Regions from separate parts of the Photobacterium panuliri genome, predicted to be linked through region 3. Evidence: predicted binding sites of a transcription regulator. Region 3 holds the regulator's gene; each other region holds the start of a gene.
The links. The regulator MetJ, encoded in region 3, represses methionine synthesis genes. The targets are predictions, from matches to a motif close to TTAGACNTNTANANGTCTAA.
Positions count from the first base shown of each region.

Region 1 (6,319 bases), 470 kb from region 3:
CATCATGCGTAATGTTCCGGGCTTCGAAGCCGCCAGTGATAGCTATGAACCGCTATTTATCGACCCGTCACGCGGTGTGATCCTGTCGCTGCTGGTACAAAGCCCGACCGTCCAAGAGCGTATCGACCAAGGGGGGATTGTCGGTTATGTGATCCTCGGCATGGGTGCACTCGGTGCGCTAATCGCCCTGTTCTGCTTCCTGCGCCTGACGCTGATCGGCAGCAAGATGCGTAGACAAACCAAGACAGATACGGTTATCCCAGGCAACCCTCTGGGCGAAATCATCGAAGCCTACCAGGGCCACAAAGGCGACAACCTCGAGGATCTGGAAGCCAAAATGGATGAGATCATCCTGCGCAATGCACCAAGCATCGAGCGCTTTGTCGGCGCAATCAAACTATTCGCCTCGGTTGCTCCGCTGCTCGGCCTACTCGGCACCGTGATGGGGATGATCGGTACCTTCCAGGCCATTACCCTATTCGGCACCGGTGATCCTAAGCTAATGGCCGGCGGTATTTCCGAAGCACTGGTCACCACCATGCTGGGTCTGGTCGTTGCTATCCCGCTGCTGTTCTTCTACACCCTGGTACACAGCAAGAGCCGCCGCTTGGTACAAATGCTTGAAGAGCAAAGTGCTGGCTTTATCGCACGCTATCAGGAAAAACTGCACGCTGCCGACAGCTAAGGAGGCACTATGTGGTGGATAATCGAAGAGCTTGAATCAATCAGGCGCTTCCTGGGGATGGGCGGCGATGTACTCATGGCCATCTTTGTACTCAGCTTCATGCTGTGGAGCGTGATGCTCGAGCGCTGGTTCTATTTCGCCGCCGTCCTACCCCGGGCCATAAAAAAAGCCGAGGCCGCATGGACGGCCCGTCACGAACACAAGAGCTGGAATGCCAAGGCAATCCGTCAGGAAATCGTATCGATGCAGGATATCGAGAACAAGCGCGGTCTGCCGATCATCAAAGTGCTGATCGCACTGTGCCCACTACTCGGCCTGCTCGGTACCGTCGTCGGTATGATTCAAGTGTTCGATATTTTGGCGGTAACAGGAACAGGCAGTCCCCGCGCAATGGCGTCGGGCATCTCAAAGGCAACAATACCAACACTGGCAGGCATGGTCGCCTCGCTCTCGGGGCTGTTCTTCAGCTCCCGACTCGACCACCTCGCCAAAGTCTCCACCCAGAAGCTGGAAGACAAGTTGAAGCATATTGCCTGAGTAAACGGAATTAGAGGTATAGGTCATGAAAAGACGTTACAGCAGTGACAGTAGTGACGAAGCAGCTATCGATATGACCCCGATGCTCGACATCGTGTTTATCATGCTGATCTTCTTTATCGTAACAACGTCCTTCGTCAAGGAGGCCGGTATTGATGTCAACCGCCCCAGCGCCAACACGGCGCAAACAGTGAAGAAAGGCAACATCATGGTTGCTGTCGGAGCCGCCGGCGATGTCTGGGTGGACAAGCGACGGGTAGAGGTCGACGCGGTACGCGCCAACATCGAACGCCTACGAGCCGAAAGCCCGGATGGTGCGGTGGTTATCCAGGCCGATGAAGAAGCCAAGTCCGGCGTGGTCGTGAAGGTCATGGATCAGATCAGAATGGCAGGTGTCCAAAGCATCTCCATCGCCGCAACCAATAAGGATTAGGCCTATGCGGTATCTGGTCTCATTAGCACTGGCGCTCGTTGTCTCCCTCAGCCTGTTCTGGGGGATGGACAAGCTGGTAAACAAAGAGCGCCACGAACTGGTGTCGAATGATGACCTACGTATGGTTGATTTCATTCGCGTCAAATCAGAAGAGAAAATACAGGAGAAAAAACGCGAACTGCCAAAACCTCCGCCACCCAAGCGGCCGCCACCGCCACCGGAGATGAAAGTCACCTCGACGGTCAAGCCGGTTATGGAGCAGATCCCGATGGATATGCCCAAACTGGACCTGCCCGTCAACGTCACCGGCGGCTCGGTCCTAGGTCATTACAGCCAAGGGGGGGGAGCCCAAATGGCCGGTAGCGGCGGGCCGGTGCCTCTGGCAACGTTCCAACCGCAAATGCCTCGCAAGGCGGCCAAGAGTGGCTTGGAGAAAGGCATGGTACTGCTTGAGTTCACCGTCAATGCCCGTGGCGGCGTCGAGGATATCAAAATCCTCAAAGAGAACCCGCGTAGGCTGGGGCTCGGACGCGCTGCGAAGAAAACCGTCGCGAAATGGACATTCAAGCCCAAACAAGTGGACGGCAAACCGGTCGATGCTCGCCTTTCACAAGAAATCGAGTTCTCCGTGAACTAAGGATAAGGAGTCAACAATGAACAAATGTTACCAACACTTGCTGGCTTCGTTTTTCCTCGTAACCGGTGCCCTCGCGGCACCGGCTACGGCCAGCACCCCCGAGCTCAGCGATCGTACGTTTCGAACCGTCAACAAGGTTCAGGAACTGATTGCCACCGAACGCTACGGCGATGCCATTGCCAAGCTGAACGGGGCTCTGGAAAACACCCAGTCACGCAAATACGACCGGGCTGTCCTGTTGCAGCAAATGGGGTTCTTGTACTCCCTCAAAGACAATTACCCCAAGGCGGCACAGTATTTCGCCAAAGCGCTTAAACTCGACGCCCTGCCCGTCCCCGTAGCGCAGCAAGTACGCTACAGTTTGGCCCAACTCTACCTCGCCGAAGAGAAGTACAAACAATCAGTCGTGACCATGAAACAGTGGTTCGAGATCGCCAAAACGACAGAGGAAAAGCCGCAGGCCCATGCCTATATCACCCTTGCCAGCGCCTATGTTCAGCTGGGTGATTACAGAAATGCGATTACGCCAACCAAACAAGCCATCGCGATGACCAAAAAGCCCAGTGAGTCTTGGTACTTGTTGCTGGTTGCCTCCCATTACGAATTGAAGCAGTACAAGAGTGTCGCCGGGGTGCTTAAAACCCTAACAACCTTGTACCCGCAGAAAAAACGTTACTGGATGCAACTATCTGGCGTCTATATGGAGCTGAATCAGGAGCGAAACGCGCTGGCAACGCTGGAAGCGGCCTACAAGATGGGGTTACTTGATGACGAGAAGGAGTTCCTGCGCCTGGTCAATTTCCAAGCCTACCGAGGCGTTCCGTTCCGGGCAGCTACTACTCTGAAAAAGGAGATGAGCAACGGCAATATTACCGCTGACAAGAAAAACTATGAACGACTGGGCAGCTTTTGGCAGCAAGCCAAAGAGCTCGACGATGCGATAGTCGCCTATCGCAAGGCATACGATTTGTCACCTAGCTTCAAGAACCAAATCATGATCGCCCGACTGATGATTCAAGCCAAGCAATTCAAATCGGCCACGCAGTTTGCGGCCAAGGCAGCACCGGGGGCATCTGCCGATGACCGTGCCGAATTGGCTTACCTTCGCGGAATGGCATTTTTCGAACTCAACCAGCCAAGCAGTGCCCTGCAGGCCATGCAATTGGCGGCGAAATCCAATGACATGAAGGCGGTTGCCACCCCTTGGATCGCCTTTCTCAAAGAGCAAGGCTGATCCCCGACCCTGCTGGCCGTGACGAATGACGGCTAGCAGTCCCCCCATTAATTCATGTGTGAGTCAGTCACACACTTTGGGAAGCACTTGCTTCCCTTTTTTTCGTCTTATCCCCCTCGTCAGGCCGAGGACGAGAAAAACCGAGCATCACCTATAAACCATGGTTTGCCGTGGCAGAATTATTCTCAAATTAGTCAAACTCACCACATTTATGTTCAATCTTTCACATACAAAAAAAGCCGCATCGGCGGCTTTTCATATTCACACTTTGGCTGAGCGCAATATCAACGTGCAGCAAGCCATGCTGGTACATCAGCAACGCTATCTAGAACAACGTCTGCCAACGTCTCGCCTTCTTCCGTTACCGGTTTGCCGGTGCGCACAAGAATTTTGGTCGCAACCTCCGCCGCGGCAGCCGCTTTCATGTCATCGGTCTTGTCGCCGATCATCACCGACTGGGACATATCGATTTTCAAGAAGTCACGAGCCGAGATAAACATACCCGGTTTAGGCTTACGACAGCTGCAATCTTGCAGGTATTCACCCTTGCCTTCTGTGGCATGATGCGGGCAGTAATAAATGCCGTCGAACTCAACGCCATTGTCTGCGAAATTCCAGTCCATCCACTCAGTCAGGGTCAGGAACTCATCTTCGCTGTACATCCCGCGGGCAATACCGGCCTGGTTAGTGACCAGCACTAGCAGGTAGCCCATATCTTTGAGCTTCTTGCACGCTTCGAACACACCTTCTACATATTCAAAATCATCGACGGTGTGGACATAGCCATGGTCGATATTAATAACGCCATCACGATCGATAAATACTGCTGGTTTGGCCAAGCGAAAGCCCTCTGTTTTATGGAAATTTCAATGATGGCTCAAATTATGGCATGGCTGCCCTTGGGATTCACCTGCTTTGATGGCTTACGTACCATCAAGCCCCTCCCGCCCGACAAATAGCAATAAAGACATTTAGACGTCCAGACGTAAAAATATCTATTGACTTGCTTTATCTTAACCAATAGCATCGAAACAAATAATGCGATTGACAAACAAACTGTTTACATTGCAATAATTATGCAAACACACGCTACAGCACCACAATATATCGGCAGTAGTCAGGATTGACCATACACAAATGACTCGATATAGGATTCAGGACGAACGATGATAGAAATAAGCAGAGTTAACAAGGTGTTCTATCAAGGGGAAAAGGAGATCCACGCGCTGCGTGATATCAACCTGACCATAGAGCAAGGCACCATCTTCGGTGTCATCGGTTCTTCGGGTGCCGGCAAGAGCACCCTGATCCGCTGCGTCAATCTACTTGAGCGGCCCACCAGCGGACAGGTGATCGTCGATGGCATTGATCTAACCCAACTTCCCGGCAACGAGCTGACTCAAGCGCGTCGCAAAATCGGGATGATCTTCCAGCATTTCAACCTGCTGTCATCCCGGACGGTGTTTGACAATGTTGCCCTGCCGCTCGAGCTGGCCTCTTTACCCAAGCCCGCTATCCAAAGCAAGGTTCACGAGTTATTGGATCTTGTTGGCCTTGGCGACAAGCATGACAGCTACCCGTCCAACCTCAGCGGAGGCCAGAAACAGCGCGTTGCGATCGCCCGGGCCTTGGCGTCGGATCCCAAAGTACTGCTGTGCGACGAGGCGACCAGTGCCCTTGATCCAGCCACCACCCAGTCAATCCTCGAGCTGCTCAAAACAATCAACCGTCAGCTTGGCCTAACTATTTTGCTGATCACCCATGAAATGGATGTCGTCAAAGGGATCTGCTCGGAAGTCGCGATTATCGGTGATGGCGAACTGGTCGAAAAAGGGCCGGTCGGCGATATCTTCGCCCACCCTAAAACGGAGCTGGCGCGCAACTTCATCCGCTCGACATTGGATTTGTCTATTCCCGAAGACTACCGCGCCCGGATGATGGCCCAGCGGACAGACAACAGCTACCCGCTCGTCAGGCTGGAATTCACCGGTACCTCCGTGGATGCCCCGTTGATCTCTCAGGTTGCCCGCGAGTTCAATATTGATGTCAACATTCTAAGCGCCGACATGGACTACGCCGGCGGCGTCAAGTTCGGCCTGATGCTGGCCGAGTTCTTCGGCACCGAACAAGCCGCAGAGCAGGCTATCGCCTTCATGCGCGATCATAACGTTAACGTGGAGGTACTTGGCTATGTGGCTTGATTCCCTAACCCTATGGTGGGCCGACAACCAGCGGCTGGTCGAATTGCTCATTGATGCCCTAGGCCAGACCCTGATCATGGTATTTGCCTCTGGCCTGATCGGCTTTGCCATCGGTATCCCGGTCGGGGTTGCGTTGCACCTGACCAAGGCCAACGGCCTGCTTGCCAATCCGGCCGTGAACAAGGTGCTCGGGGCCGTGGTCAATATCGGCCGGTCGATCCCGTTCATTATCCTGCTGGTTGCCATTATCCCGTTTACACGGTTCGTGGTCGGCAGCTCAATCGGCACGGCGGCAGCCATCGTCCCGCTGACTGTCGGCGCGATCCCTTTCATTGCCCGCCTCGTCGAAGGGGCACTGCTCGAAATACCCAGCGGGCTGGTCGAGGCAGCCCAGGCAATGGGGGCAACCCCGCGCCAAATCATTACCAAGGTACTGCTGCCTGAGGCCCTGCCGGGGATTATCAATGCCATCACCATCACGCTGGTTACACTGGTGAGCTATTCGGCAATGGCGGGTACCGTCGGGGGTGGCGGTCTCGGTGACGTCGGTATCCGCTATGGCTACCAACGCTTCGACGGCACGGTCATGATG
Region 1 covers NZ_CP197192.1:3,216,457-3,222,775, forward strand. The annotation lists gene ACSF8X_RS14710 (MotA/TolQ/ExbB proton channel family protein) at 1-685, shown strand, start outside; gene ACSF8X_RS14715 (MotA/TolQ/ExbB proton channel family protein) at 695-1,222, shown strand; gene ACSF8X_RS14720 (ExbD/TolR family protein) at 1,248-1,655, shown strand; gene ACSF8X_RS14725 (energy transducer TonB) at 1,660-2,292, shown strand; gene ACSF8X_RS14730 (tetratricopeptide repeat protein) at 2,309-3,526, shown strand; gene gmhB (D-glycero-beta-D-manno-heptose 1,7-bisphosphate 7-phosphatase) at 3,811-4,365, opposite strand; gene metN (methionine ABC transporter ATP-binding protein MetN) at 4,693-5,727, shown strand; gene ACSF8X_RS14745 (methionine ABC transporter permease) at 5,717-6,319, shown strand, end outside.
Region 1: the regulator MetJ is predicted to act here: its motif matches at 4,498-4,517, upstream of metN (methionine ABC transporter ATP-binding protein MetN).

Region 2 (6,319 bases), 1.2 Mb from region 3:
TCAGCGAGATGGTGTCACCCGGAACAAGGATGTCAGCATCAGAAGGCTTGCGGCAGCGGTTGATCACCAGGTTGTTGATGCGGTAGTCAAGGATCAGTAGGGATCCTTTGGCCGGGAACATCTTGATTGACAGATCGCCGTATTCACAAATCTGCTGTCCCCAGATACCGGCAGCGTTGACGACTTGCTTGGCTCGGACTTCGAAGTGTTTGCCGGTTTTCAGGCATAGGCAATTTACGCCTTTTACGGTAGCCCCTTCTCGGATCAGCCCTGTTACCATGGTGTGGTTGAAAAGGCGTGCACCGTGTTCGACGGCATCAAGTACGTTGGATGCCGAGAGGCGGAACGGGTCGAGCGTACCGTCAGGGACTTTCACCGCGCCAATCAGTGCAGGGTTACAGTTTGGCTCAAGGCGAAGGGCTTCTTCGGGAGTTAGCTGTTCTACGTCGATATCTGCTTGCTGGCAGGCATCGATAAAATTTTTCTGGAAATCGAGGTCGTCATCAGGCAGGGAGATGAACAGACCCTGCGTGTCTTCAACGCAGTGACGGGCAATTTTTTTCAGGATTCGGTTTTCTTGGATACATTCCCGGGCAGATTCCTGATCGGTGACAGCGTATCGGGCGCCTGAGTGGAGTAGGCCGTGGTTGCGTCCAGTGGTGCCGGATGCCAGGTCATCGCGTTCAATCAAGATACAAGGGATCCCGCGTAGGGCACAATCCCTCATGATGCCTGTTCCTGTGGCGCCTCCGCCAATAATCACAACATCTGTTTCAAACCAGCTAGTCATGTTCGTTTTCGCTTATTCTTATAGGTGTGGATCAGGAATTGATGAGTTCCTTCTCGGTATGGTGTAAATATGCCATTTTTTGTGGGGGTATTTATTGATCACCTCCACACTTATGAGCGTTCGCGCATTCGATCGCGCATAAATGTGCCGTGTTTATCGATATAGAGTAATGATTTTCGAAACTAAGCGCGTTTCTGTCGCTTGTATTATGGGCGTTGTGGTTTGTTTGTGGTGAAAAGTTGCGCATTTATATTCACGGGTTCGTTTACGTATAAATGCGCACTTTGAGAGGCCAGAAGGGACGTGGTTGCAGTGCTTATGCCGGTATAGGTTTTTGCTCTGTGATGTGGTTATTGCACGACGATTGATAGAGACAGCAATCTCGACCATTTTTCTTGCATTCATACAAGGCGTTATCTGCACGATCAATTAGGGTGCTGATCGATTCAAAATGTGAATAGGTTGCGATGCCGATACTGGTGGTAATTGATAGTGGCTGTGAATATTTGTCGATATGGATTTGAAGCTGACGAATACCCGTTAGGTACTGGTTTGCTAAATCAATCGCCTCTTTGGGCGAGTACCCCGGAACGAACAGGATAAATTCCTCGCCGCCATAACGTCCGAACAGCCCCCCTTTGGGGCTGTATTGTTGGATATGTTGGGCAAATGCCTGAAGGATATGATCCCCCGCAGTGTGCCCCCAGTTGTCGTTGATGCGTTTGAATTTGTCGAGATCAAACAACAGAACTGAAAAAGGCTTACCCTCGAGCTGAGTCGTATGGAGTGATTTTAAGGCCAGCTGCAGCAATACCCGGCGATTGAAAACGCCAGTTAGTGGATCAAGTGATGCTTGCCGGTAGAGACGCATTAGCATATAGAGCTTGGACAGCTGAGACCAAATCACGATAAGAGCCAGCAGTAACTGAAGCCAATAGTCAGCCAGATTTTCTGGGGTTAGCCAGCGTTGAGACTGGGTATCTGAGATCCATTGGGGTATGGCGGTGATGATCAGTAAGAACAGGCTCTCTTTGAGGGTGAGAGGTAAAATAGTCAACATTGCAATATGAATAATAGGCAGCAGAGTATAGCCATAGATATACCCGCTATATACCGTGGGAAATCCCAGTACCCATACGGCATGAAAATAGAACGCATTGATGCAGAGCATAACCAGTAGTAGGGCGTGCAGTACTTTCTTTAACCCGATCCGATGATAGTTGCAATGCGCGATAACGAATAGGCTAAGCGCGAGAAATACCCGTGAAATCGCAATGGTCGGCCCCTCATTACCCGGCAGGTGCATAAGGTCAAAAGGTATCCACAGTAGCACTAACCCTCCCCAGAGCGAGGCGAGCAGGGTCAACCGACTACGCAGATAGCTGCTTCGCGTATTCCTGAAATTTGTAGAGTGGTGGCGGGCACTGAATAGATCAGGGATATACAAGGCGAACTTACGAAGGCTATGGGCGGGAGACTCATGCATGGATATGCCTGAAAAGTATGTTGTTTTGAGAAGGTTTCAATTATAAATCCATGAATTATAGGGATAAAGTAAAAAATGTTATTGTCGTGACCGTGATATTGATAATTTTGAGTTTAGCTTTGGTCGAGAGTTGGTATATCTCTAGGGAGTTGGTATCATCGCGGCAGTTTAATTTTTGCGGGCGTTTTCGTTATGGATGTTGTAACCACTTTTCTGATCCCTGCCTTATTGGGTGCTCAGCTGGTGTTGTCTTTGGTGCTCACGAAAGGTGAGATTTGCCCTGGACAGCGCGGCCGGGTGCATAAAACATTGCCTGTGTTATTAGTGGGATGGGCGATTTCGCTCATGATCACCCCTGCGGCATTGCTGCCATTGGCGGCCTTGGGCTATTTCACCCTGAAGGTTAAAACGGGTAAAACCCGTGATGCCGGGCCACTGCGTGTGTTTTACTTGGCCATTGGTTTGGCTGTGGTGGCTTTAGTTGCCAGTCTACAGGGTGAGACTTTGCCTAAAATCGGTATGAGTTTGGTAGCAGTGGTGATGTTTGGCGCACTGATCGCCCACTTATTGCTTACGCAAGCAAGAACTCGCTTACAGGCTTTTCACCGTCTATTGCCGTTTGCTGGTTTTGCTGGGGCCATGCTAAGTGCATTGTGTGTGCTGTGGTTGGCATCGGGAATGGATCCAGAATCATTGACCGTCGCGACCAAGCACGTTGTGGCTGCACTATTGCTGCTGGTGGTTGGCGTTTTGGTATGGGCAATGCACTTGCTAACAGGTAAAGCGGTGAATCGTTGGCAGTTGCTGGCGGCGGCAGTGTTGCTGATTGGATCGGCGCAGCTGCAAACTGTACTGTTCTGATGTAAGCGATAACCGTTAACAAACAAAGGCCAGCCTGTAAAAGAGCTGGCCTTTATTGTTTGAGCCATTGCGAATGCAGGATGCCAGAGTGTGAGTTCGCTCTTTTTCTTTCTGGGGCCGAGTGACTATGCTTAATCCAAGCAGCGTCAATATGTACGCATGCTAACGGCATCGCTTGGATATACACTGCAAGGTCATCAAGGGGGTAGGTATGGAGATTGATAATTTACTTCGCATGGACGGCAATATCGTGCTGGGTATCGTCAATGAGCGACTGCGCTTGGAGTGCTCAACAGTCGAAGAGCTGGTAAGCCGCTATGAGTTAGATTTCGATGAATTAAATGCAAAAATGGAATCACTGGGTTACCACTACGATCCGATCAACAACCAGTTCAAGTAACCCCGTTGTATTTTAGGCCATCTGATATTAAGTACGGGGTATTAGGTATCAGGTGGCTCTTATCCCTTCCAAATGGGTCTGGCATTGCTGCTTGGCAGTAGCAAAAAAAGCCGACAGGTAGTGGCGATCTTTCTCTTGTGCTCGAATAGCAGCAAACAATCTTCGCCATAATCCTTTTCCGAGCGGCTTGCTGACCACTAAGCCTTGCCGCGCAAAATCATAAATCGCCCAGTTAGGTAGTGCCGATACGCCTAGTCCCGCCGAGACCATCTGAATGAGCATTAGGGTATTGTCGGCTTGTTTCCAATTTGCCGGTTCGATGCCCGCTGGCTGTAAGAAATGCTTGATAACATCAAGTCGGTTTTTTTGGACCGGGTAGCTCATCAATGTTTGTTGTGCCAAGTCTTCAGGTTCGATGGTTTCTTTCTGCGCCAATGGTGATTGTGGCGAAACAATAAGACGCATTTCAAAATCAAACAATGGCTCGAAGTGGATTTCGTTGCGGGGTTGAATATCGGATGTAATCACCAAGTCAAGCTCGCCGGCCCCGAGAGCGGGCAGTGGCTCGAATCCGAATCCGGAAGAGAAATCGAGGGTGACATTTGGCCAGTGTACTTGGTATTCCTTGAGGGCAGGCATCAGCCACTGGAAGCAGGAATGGCATTCGATAGCCATATGCAGGCGGCCGTTGGTATCTTCTTTGAGGCTTGCCAGCTCATGCTCGGCACGGGCAATACGCGGAATCACATCATCGGCCAGCTTGAGCAGTACTTCCCCTTCAGCAGTGAATTTTACCGGACGGGTTTTACGGAGAAACAGTTGGTTGCCAAGCCGTAGCTCGAGATCTTTTAATTGGTGCGATAGTGCTGATTGAGTTAAACAGAGGGTGTTGGCCGTTGCAGTCAACGAACCGGTATCACGCAGGACGGTTAGGGTGCGCAGATGTTTAATTTCAATCAAAGCATTAATCCTTATGCTGATGTCTGTACCAAGTTGGAGGTTCACACACTTTACGTATATTTCGCAGAAGTGTAAACATCTAGACGTCTATGTAAAAAATCAAGTGATTTAACATGAGATTTGCTCAAGTTAAACATTAAACATTAGAAATTGTTCATTTCGGTGCCTTACTTCATTGTAAAAACATCTTGAATAGGCATGGATGGAAGAACAATGACGAATAAAACACAAACGCACATTTTGGGTTATCCGCGGGTCGGCAGCCAGCGCGAACTGAAATTTGCGCAGGAAAAATATTGGCGAGGTGAGTCGTCGCAGGAAGAGTTGAAGCAAGTTGGTCGTCTGTTGCGCCATCGTCATTGGGGGGATCAGGTCGGTGCGGGATTGGATTGCGTATCTGTCGGTGATTTCGCCTGGTACGATCATGTATTGGGAACAAGCATGTTACTTGGGCACCTACCTGCACGTCATCGCAGCGGTTTTCCTGACCTAGATACCTTGTTTCGTGTTGCACGCGGCAAAGCCCCGTCAGGCTGTGCCTGTGCCGCATCGGATATGACCAAATGGTTCAATACCAATTACCATTATATCGTGCCTGAGTTCAGTGCCGATGATGCGTTTAATGTCAGCTGGCCCCAATTGTTCGAGGAAGTAGCGGAAGCGAAAAAAGCAGGTCACGAGGTGAAGCCGGTATTGTTAGGGCCAGTTTCCTACTTGTGGTTGGGCAAGGAAAAAGAAGCCGGTTTTGACCGCCTTTCTCTGTTGCCTCGTCTGCTTACTGCCTATCAGCAAATACTGACCAAGCTGGCCAAGCTGGGTGTAGAGTGGGTGCAAATAGACGAGCCGGCGCTTGCTCTTGAGTTGCCCGTACAATGGTTGGATGCGTACAAGCTTGCCTACCAGGTTTTGCATGGAAAACCAAAGCTGTTGCTGACCACCTACTTTGACACCATTACCCATAATCTTGACCGGATAACCGGATTGAAGGTCGATGGTCTGCACATTGATTTGGCCGCGGCTCCTGAACAGTTGGAGCCGGTGCTGGCGGCGTTGCCTTCGTCTTGGGTACTCTCTGCTGGTGTGATTAACGGTCGAAATGTTTGGCGGGCGGATCTGAGTGCATGGCTTGAGCGTCTCTCGTCGGTGAAGGCTGATCTGGGAGAAAGACTTTGGGTTGCCAGCTCATGTTCATTGCTGCATAGCCCTATCGATCTTGATCTGGAAACAGAGCTTGATCCGGAAGTGCGCCAATGGCTGGCGTTTGCCAAGCAAAAATGCCGTGAGGTGACTTTGCTTGCCAAGGCGCTCGACGGTAATGAGGCTGCGCTTAGCGAGATTGAACAATACAGTGCGCCGATTAAAACCCGAGCGACCAGTGAACGGGTCAATAATCCTCAGGTACGCCAGCGCCTTGCTGCGATAACGGATAGTCTGGCTGAACGTAAGCTGCCTTATCAGGAACGTGCGAGATTGCAGCGCAGTGCATTGGGGCTGCCTTTATTACCGACGACCACGATTGGCTCGTTTCCACAGACGGGCGAGATCCGTACCCAGCGCCGTGATTTTAAAGCTGGCCGATTGGCCGAGAATGATTATGTGATCGCCATGCAAGGGCATATTGCTGATGCCATTGAGCGTCAAAATAAGCTCGGACTGGATGTACTGGTTCATGGTGAGCCTGAGCGCAATGATATGGTGGAGTATTTTGCTGAATTGCTCGAAGGATTTGCCGTCACTCGTTTTGGCTGGGTACAAAGTTATGGGTCACGCTGTGTGAAGCCGGCGGTGATTGTGTCAGATATTTACCGTTCAGCGCCGATGA
Region 2 covers NZ_CP197192.1:2,532,011-2,538,329, reverse strand. The annotation lists gene glpA (anaerobic glycerol-3-phosphate dehydrogenase subunit A) at 1-790, opposite strand, end outside; gene ACSF8X_RS11630 (GGDEF domain-containing protein) at 1,107-2,276, opposite strand; gene ACSF8X_RS11625 (HI_1241 family integral membrane domain) at 2,469-3,137, shown strand; gene ACSF8X_RS11620 (DUF4250 domain-containing protein) at 3,349-3,537, shown strand; gene metR (HTH-type transcriptional regulator MetR) at 3,586-4,497, opposite strand; gene metE (5-methyltetrahydropteroyltriglutamate--homocysteine S-methyltransferase) at 4,711-6,319, shown strand, end outside.
Region 2: the regulator MetJ is predicted to act here: its motif matches at 4,569-4,588, upstream of metE (5-methyltetrahydropteroyltriglutamate--homocysteine S-methyltransferase).

Region 3 (6,319 bases):
CAAAGTCAACACAGCGAACTTGAAGATTATTCATGTTGATGTTGTGTTTTTTTCAACTGCCCGCATACAGAAAACCCGCCTTGCAGCGGGTTGTCCTGTCGTTTTTGCTATCCACGGCTGTAGCATCCTCAGTGATGTCCGAACCGCAGGATCATGCTCTGCCCTTGCCCGGCAACGACCACTATTTCAACATGGTCGCCATTCGGTTGATATCCGAGAGCAATGCGCCGGCCGTGACATCTCGTCCCGCCCCCGGACCGCGGATCACCAACGGATTGTCGCGATACCAATGGCTCTCGATAGCAAAAATATTATCGCACGGCAGCAAGTTGGCCAACGCATGCTCTGCCGAAAGCGCCTCAACCCCAACCACAGCCTTGCCGTGACGGTCTAGGCGGGCAACATAGCGCAGTACCTTGTCCTCTCTCTGCGCCTTGCGCAGCCGCTCAGAAAGTGCGGCGTCCAACAATTCGGCCTGCTCGAAGAATCCATCCAAGGTCAGGTTCCGCATTGCCTCCGGCACCAAATCCTCGACCTTGACCTGCTCGGGCTCAAGCTCAAGCCCAGACTCCCGGGCAAGTATTACCAGCTTGCGCATCACGTCACTACCATCCAAGTCATGGCGCGGGTCGGGCTCGGTAAGGCCCTGCTGCCACGCCTGCTCTACCAGCACCGAGAACGGAATACTGCCGTCATACTGCTGAAACAGCCATGACAGGGTGCCCGAAAATATTCCCGACAGGGCAATAATGGTATCGCCGCTTTCGCTGAGATCACGAACGGTATGGTTGATCGGCAGCCCGGCCCCGACCGTGGCATTGTACAACCAGTAACGGCTGCTCTTGGCAAAGGCATCAATCACCGCATGGTAATCATCCCCTGCGGCAGATCCCGCCACCTTGTTGGCCGAGATCAGGTGGAGCCCCGCTTCGGCAATCGCCGGATAGCGCCCAGCCAGTTCCTCGCTCGCCGTCACATCGAGCACGATGACATCGTCATAGCCATGCCCGGATAACTCAGTCAGCCAATCACCGGGGGGATACTCGACCGATTCATCACCAAACGCATCCAGAACCCGTTGCGGCTCAATACCCTCTGTATCAATCCAGTACTGGCGGCTGTCGACAACGCCAATCAGGGTAAAGCTCATGCCGTGGCGCTTTTCAATGCTGGCTTTCTCGCGCTCAAACAGTGCCAGCCAACGGCTGCCGATATTGCCTTTCCCGCATAAGACCAAACCGAGCCGCTTCTGGGCCTGGAACAGTTGCTGGTGAAGACGCCCAATCAGATCATCAAGCCGGGTCTGGCGCAACACAGCAACCAAACTGAGCCCCGATTCGGACTCGGTCATGAACTCAACCGGCTCGCGCTTGAGCTGCTGGTAAAAACCGTGGCAGTGTACCGCATTGGCCACCACCCCGGCCCCCACGGCGGCAACCAGCGAGAAGCCTTCGCGCAGTTTAAGATCAACCCCGATCCCGCTATCTTGCAACAGTGCCAGCACCCCGCCCGCTATCTCCGAGGTATACGCCAGCCTGATCAGGCCCTTGTCAGTCTGAATATCCCTCGCCAGCGGCGCCAACTGGGCACGCAATAATAGTCGCTCCAACTCGGCCACCATCGGTTCCAGCAAATGGGCTCGGGGGCACAGAACCTCCAACAGGCATACCTCTTCCAACGACGTCACGATTTTTGCGCCCCGGCCAGACGCCAATACCCGCTCAATCCGAGTTGAGCCTGACTCCGGCTGGTGACTGCAACGCAAGGTCAAATCAATGGCACTGTTCGCCACCGGCTGCAAGGTACGGCTATGAAGCACCGGAGCGGCCAGTCGGGCCAGCTCATCGGCCTCATCAAGTCGCAACAGCGGCAATAGGCAGGCATCGCCGACTTTGTGCGGGTCAGCACTATAAACGCCGGCCACATCGCTCCAGATCGTCACCCGGCCAACGCCAGCAAGCGCCCCGATCACTGTTGCGGAATAATCCGAGCCGTTGCGTCCGAGCAACACCGTTTCCCCCGCTTGGTTACCCGCCACAAAACCGGTGATCACCACCCGATGTTGCTGCTGGGCCAGCTGGGTCTGCAGCAGCGGCCATGACAAGGCCCTGTCGACCTCGGGCTGTGCCGCCCGCTCCGCCCTCAGGAAAGTCCGCGAATCCAGACAGGATGCCACCAGCCCGCTTTGACTCAGCAAGGCCGCCAGCAAGCGTGCCGACCACTGCTCGCCATGCCCAAGCACCCATGCCCGCTCAGCGGTGCTCAACGGCCTGTCGCCGAGCTGCACCAGCTCAGAGAGCTCGAGGTGGAGCTGGGTCAGCAATGCATCTGCCGGTTCGCCACTGAGCAATTCTTCGATTAGCTGCTGCTGAAAAGCCCGCAGCTCCTGAAAGGTTTCGTGGGCCCGGCGACCGTCCTGCTCAAGCTGGGCCATCCACTCGATCAGGTTATTGGTGGTCTTTCCCGCCGCTGACACCACCACCAGATCCTGCTCTCCGGCATACTCGCCGACGATGGCGACAACCCGGCGATAACACTCGGCATCAGCTAGGCTGCTACCGCCAAATTTGTGTAACTGGCGCTCTACTCGTCCACTCATACCGCCACCTCCGCCGCCTTGGCGAAGGCCTGTGCCAGATCCGCAATCAGATCCTGCGGGTCTTCCAGCCCGACCGACAGGCGCAGCAACGTCGGTTTTAGCCCCGCCTCTTGCTGTGCCTCATCGGACATCGCCCGATGGGTCATACTGGCCGGATGGCAGATAAGGCTTTCGGTGCCCCCGAGGGATTCGGCTAATGAAAAACACCTCAGCTCGCGGACGAACGTTTCAAGCTGCTCCATGCTTCCTGCCAGCTCGAAGCTCAGCATCGCCCCGAACCCTTTCTGCTGGCGCAAGGCAATGTCATGACCGGAGTGGGACGGCTGGCTCGGGTGATAGATATGCCCCACCAGCGGCTGCTGCTGAAGGAAGGCAAGAATAGCCAGGCTGTTCTCTTCATGCCCCCGCATCCGGTGTGCCAGCGTGCGCAGGCCTCTCAGGGTGAGATAGGCATCAAACGGCGCGCCCGTGGCCCCGATGCAGTTCGCCCACCAGGCTATCTGCTCACCCTGCTCGGGATCCTTACTCACCAACACCCCGCCAAGGACATCGGAATGGCCGTTGATATACTTGGTGGTAGAGTGGACAACAAAATCCGCCCCCAATGCCAAGGGCTGCTGCAGAATTGGCGAGAGGAAGGTATTATCGACCGCGACGAGGGCTCCGGCCTCAGCAGACTGCCGGCACAGCGCAGCAATATCGATGATTCGCAGCAACGGATTGGAAGGCGTTTCGACCCACACCAGCTTAGGCCGCAACGCCAGCGCCTCAGCCAGAGCCTGCGGATCAGTCTGATCAACAAAACACACCTTGAAATCCCCTTTCTCGGCTCGCGAGTTGAACAAACGGTACGTGCCCCCATAGCAATCATGCGGGGCAATGAGCAGATCATCGGGCCCCAGCAGTGCCGTTGCTAACAGGTTGATTGCCGACGTGCCGCAATTCGTTACCACCCCCGCAGCGCCGCCCTCCATCTCGGCCAATGCCTCGCCAAGCATATTGCGGGTCGGATTGCCCGAACGCGAATAATCGAAGGTGGGAACGTCTCCGAGTTGGGAAAAACCGTAAGTCGTGGTCAAATAGAGCGGCGGGACAACAGCGTTGAACTGAGAGTCGGACTCGATGCCTTTACGAACCGCGACGGTGGCAAGTTGCTTGTCACTCATAATTACTATCCTTGTAAGGTGATGCCTGCAGCTGAACAACGTTTAACCACCAACATAACGATAACAAGATGAGCCGTCAATACCTCTAGACGTCTACATGTCTTTGCTTATGGCAGTAAATCCCGCTAAAATTCAGGCATCCTAACTATCTATCAATTTACATCGCTGAGAAGGTTAACAATGGCAGAGTGGAATGGCGAATACATCAGTCCATATGCGGAACACGGTAAGAAAAACGAACAGGTAAAGAAAATTACTGTTTCGATTCCATTGAAGGTCCTGAAAATCCTGACAGACGAGCGTACTCGCCGCCAAGTCAATAACCTGCGCCATGCCACCAACAGCGAGTTGCTGTGCGAAGCATTTCTGCACGCCTATACCGGCCAGCCGCTACCGACCGATGACGATATCCGCAAGGACCGTCCTGACGATCTGCCGGCCGAGGCAAAGAGCATCATGGAAGAGATGGGAATAAAAATCGAGGACATCAACGAATAACTCGCTGATCCTATCACCTGTAAAAAAACCAGCCGCATGGCTGGTTTTTTTGTTTTAGAACGGCAACCGAAACCGGATTAGCCCTGCATATAACCCACAGGCAACTCGATTTGCGCCACACCGGAGGCAACCGCGGCCTCGGCAACAGCACGTGCCACACGAGGTAGCAAACGAGGATCCATCGGTTTTGGCAAAATATATTCCGGACCGAATGCCAAAAACGTTGCACCGGCGGCTGCCACGACCTCGGCCGGTACCGGCTCCTTCGCCAACTGGCGGATCGCCTCGACCGCAGCCAACTTCATCTCGTCATTGATTTCGCTCGCCCTGACGTCCAGCGCCCCACGGAAGATAAACGGGAAACAGATAACATTGTTGACCTGGTTCGGGTAGTCGGAGCGACCCGTACCCATAATCAGATCATCGCGCACCGCATGGGCTAGTGCTGGCTTGATTTCCGGATCCGGGTTTGAACAGGCGAACACAACAGGTTTGTCGGCCATCAGCTTGAGGGCATCGGCTGGCAGCAAATCAGGCCCAGAGACACCGACGAAAATATCCGCACCCTCAATGACATCTTCCAAGGTGCGCTTATCGGTATTGTTGGCAAACAGCTGCTTGTACTCGTTGATATCGTCACGGCGGGTATGGATCACCCCCTTGCGGTCGAGCATATAGATCTTCTCGCGCTGGGCTCCGCATTTAATTAGCAGCTCCATGCAGGCAACGGCAGCCGCCCCAGCCCCGAGGCAGACAATCACCGACTCCTCAATCTGCTTGCCTTGCAGCTCGAGAGCATTGAGCATACCGGCCGCAGTGACAATCGCCGTACCGTGCTGGTCATCATGGAACACCGGCACATTGCAGCGCTCAATCAGGCGCTTTTCGATTTCGAAGCAGTCAGGTGCCTTGATATCCTCGAGATTGATACCACCAAAGGTATCAGCAATATTGGCCACCGTATCGACGAATTCATCGATAGTGCGGTGCTTAACCTCGATATCAATCGAGTCGAGTCCGGCAAAACGCTTGAACAGCAAGGCCTTACCTTCCATTACTGGCTTGGACGCCAGCGGGCCGAGGTTGCCTAGGCCGAGGATCGCCGTACCGTTGGTGATCACCGCAACCATGTTGCCCTTGCCGGTATATTTATAAACATTATCAGCATTTTGCGCAATTTCACGCACGGGTTCGGCTACACCCGGACTGTAGGCCAGAGCCAAATCGTTGACCGTATCGGCGGGCTTGGTAAGCGCGATCGCAATCTTTCCCGGAACAGGGTAAGCATGGTAATGGAGAGCTTGCTGGCGAAAATCTTCAGACATAGTGTTCAGGATCCTGAAATGAGAATGAGGTTCAGTTCGAGAATGGGAGCCAGATCATAATTGATCGCGATCAAAAATCCTAGCACCGACTATCTGGTCGATCCAAGCATGCGGTCAAAGAATAGGCAAAAAAGACGCGGGGGTGGGATATGAGGGCGGAGCAGCGGCAGAGAAGTAAAATTTAGATATGAAAAAGGGGATGCAATGCATCCCCTCTTCGCAAATTCACTCTGGCAATTACTTGCTAGATAGAGCGCCGAAACGCTTGTTGAATTTGTCGATACGGCCACCAGTGCTCACTTGACGCTGCTTACCAGTGTAGAAAGGGTGACACTTGTCGCACACATCAAGGTTGATGTCTTTACCCATAGTTGAGTTAAATACGAAAGTGTTGCCGCAAGAACAACGTGCGTTTACTGCAGTGTACTCTGGGTGAATACCTTGTTTCATGGGATAACCTCAAAAGTAAGGCCGTGTCGCTCTCCCGATCCAAAGCCGGGCACCACACGTCGTTAATAAAAGTAAGCATATTGGCGACTGCCGATATGCTAAATTCAGGCGGCGTATAGTAATCAATCATGTCCACCAGATCAACAAATACGCTCCCTTTTTCACCGCTTTGCCGCCCCCGCCCCGGCAGGGTACACTTTATAACTTCAGTATATGCCCAATTTGCAGTGACTATGACACCCAACATCGCCCGCGTAGCCCTTCCCGTCCCTCTGGACAAA
Region 3 covers NZ_CP197192.1:172,538-178,856, forward strand. The annotation lists gene ACSF8X_RS00905 (bifunctional aspartate kinase/homoserine dehydrogenase II) at 182-2,599, opposite strand; gene ACSF8X_RS00910 (O-succinylhomoserine (thiol)-lyase) at 2,596-3,765, opposite strand; gene metJ (met regulon transcriptional regulator MetJ) at 3,946-4,263, shown strand; gene ACSF8X_RS00920 (malic enzyme-like NAD(P)-binding protein) at 4,341-5,588, opposite strand; gene rpmE (50S ribosomal protein L31) at 5,826-6,038, opposite strand; gene priA (primosomal protein N') at 6,272-6,319, shown strand, end outside.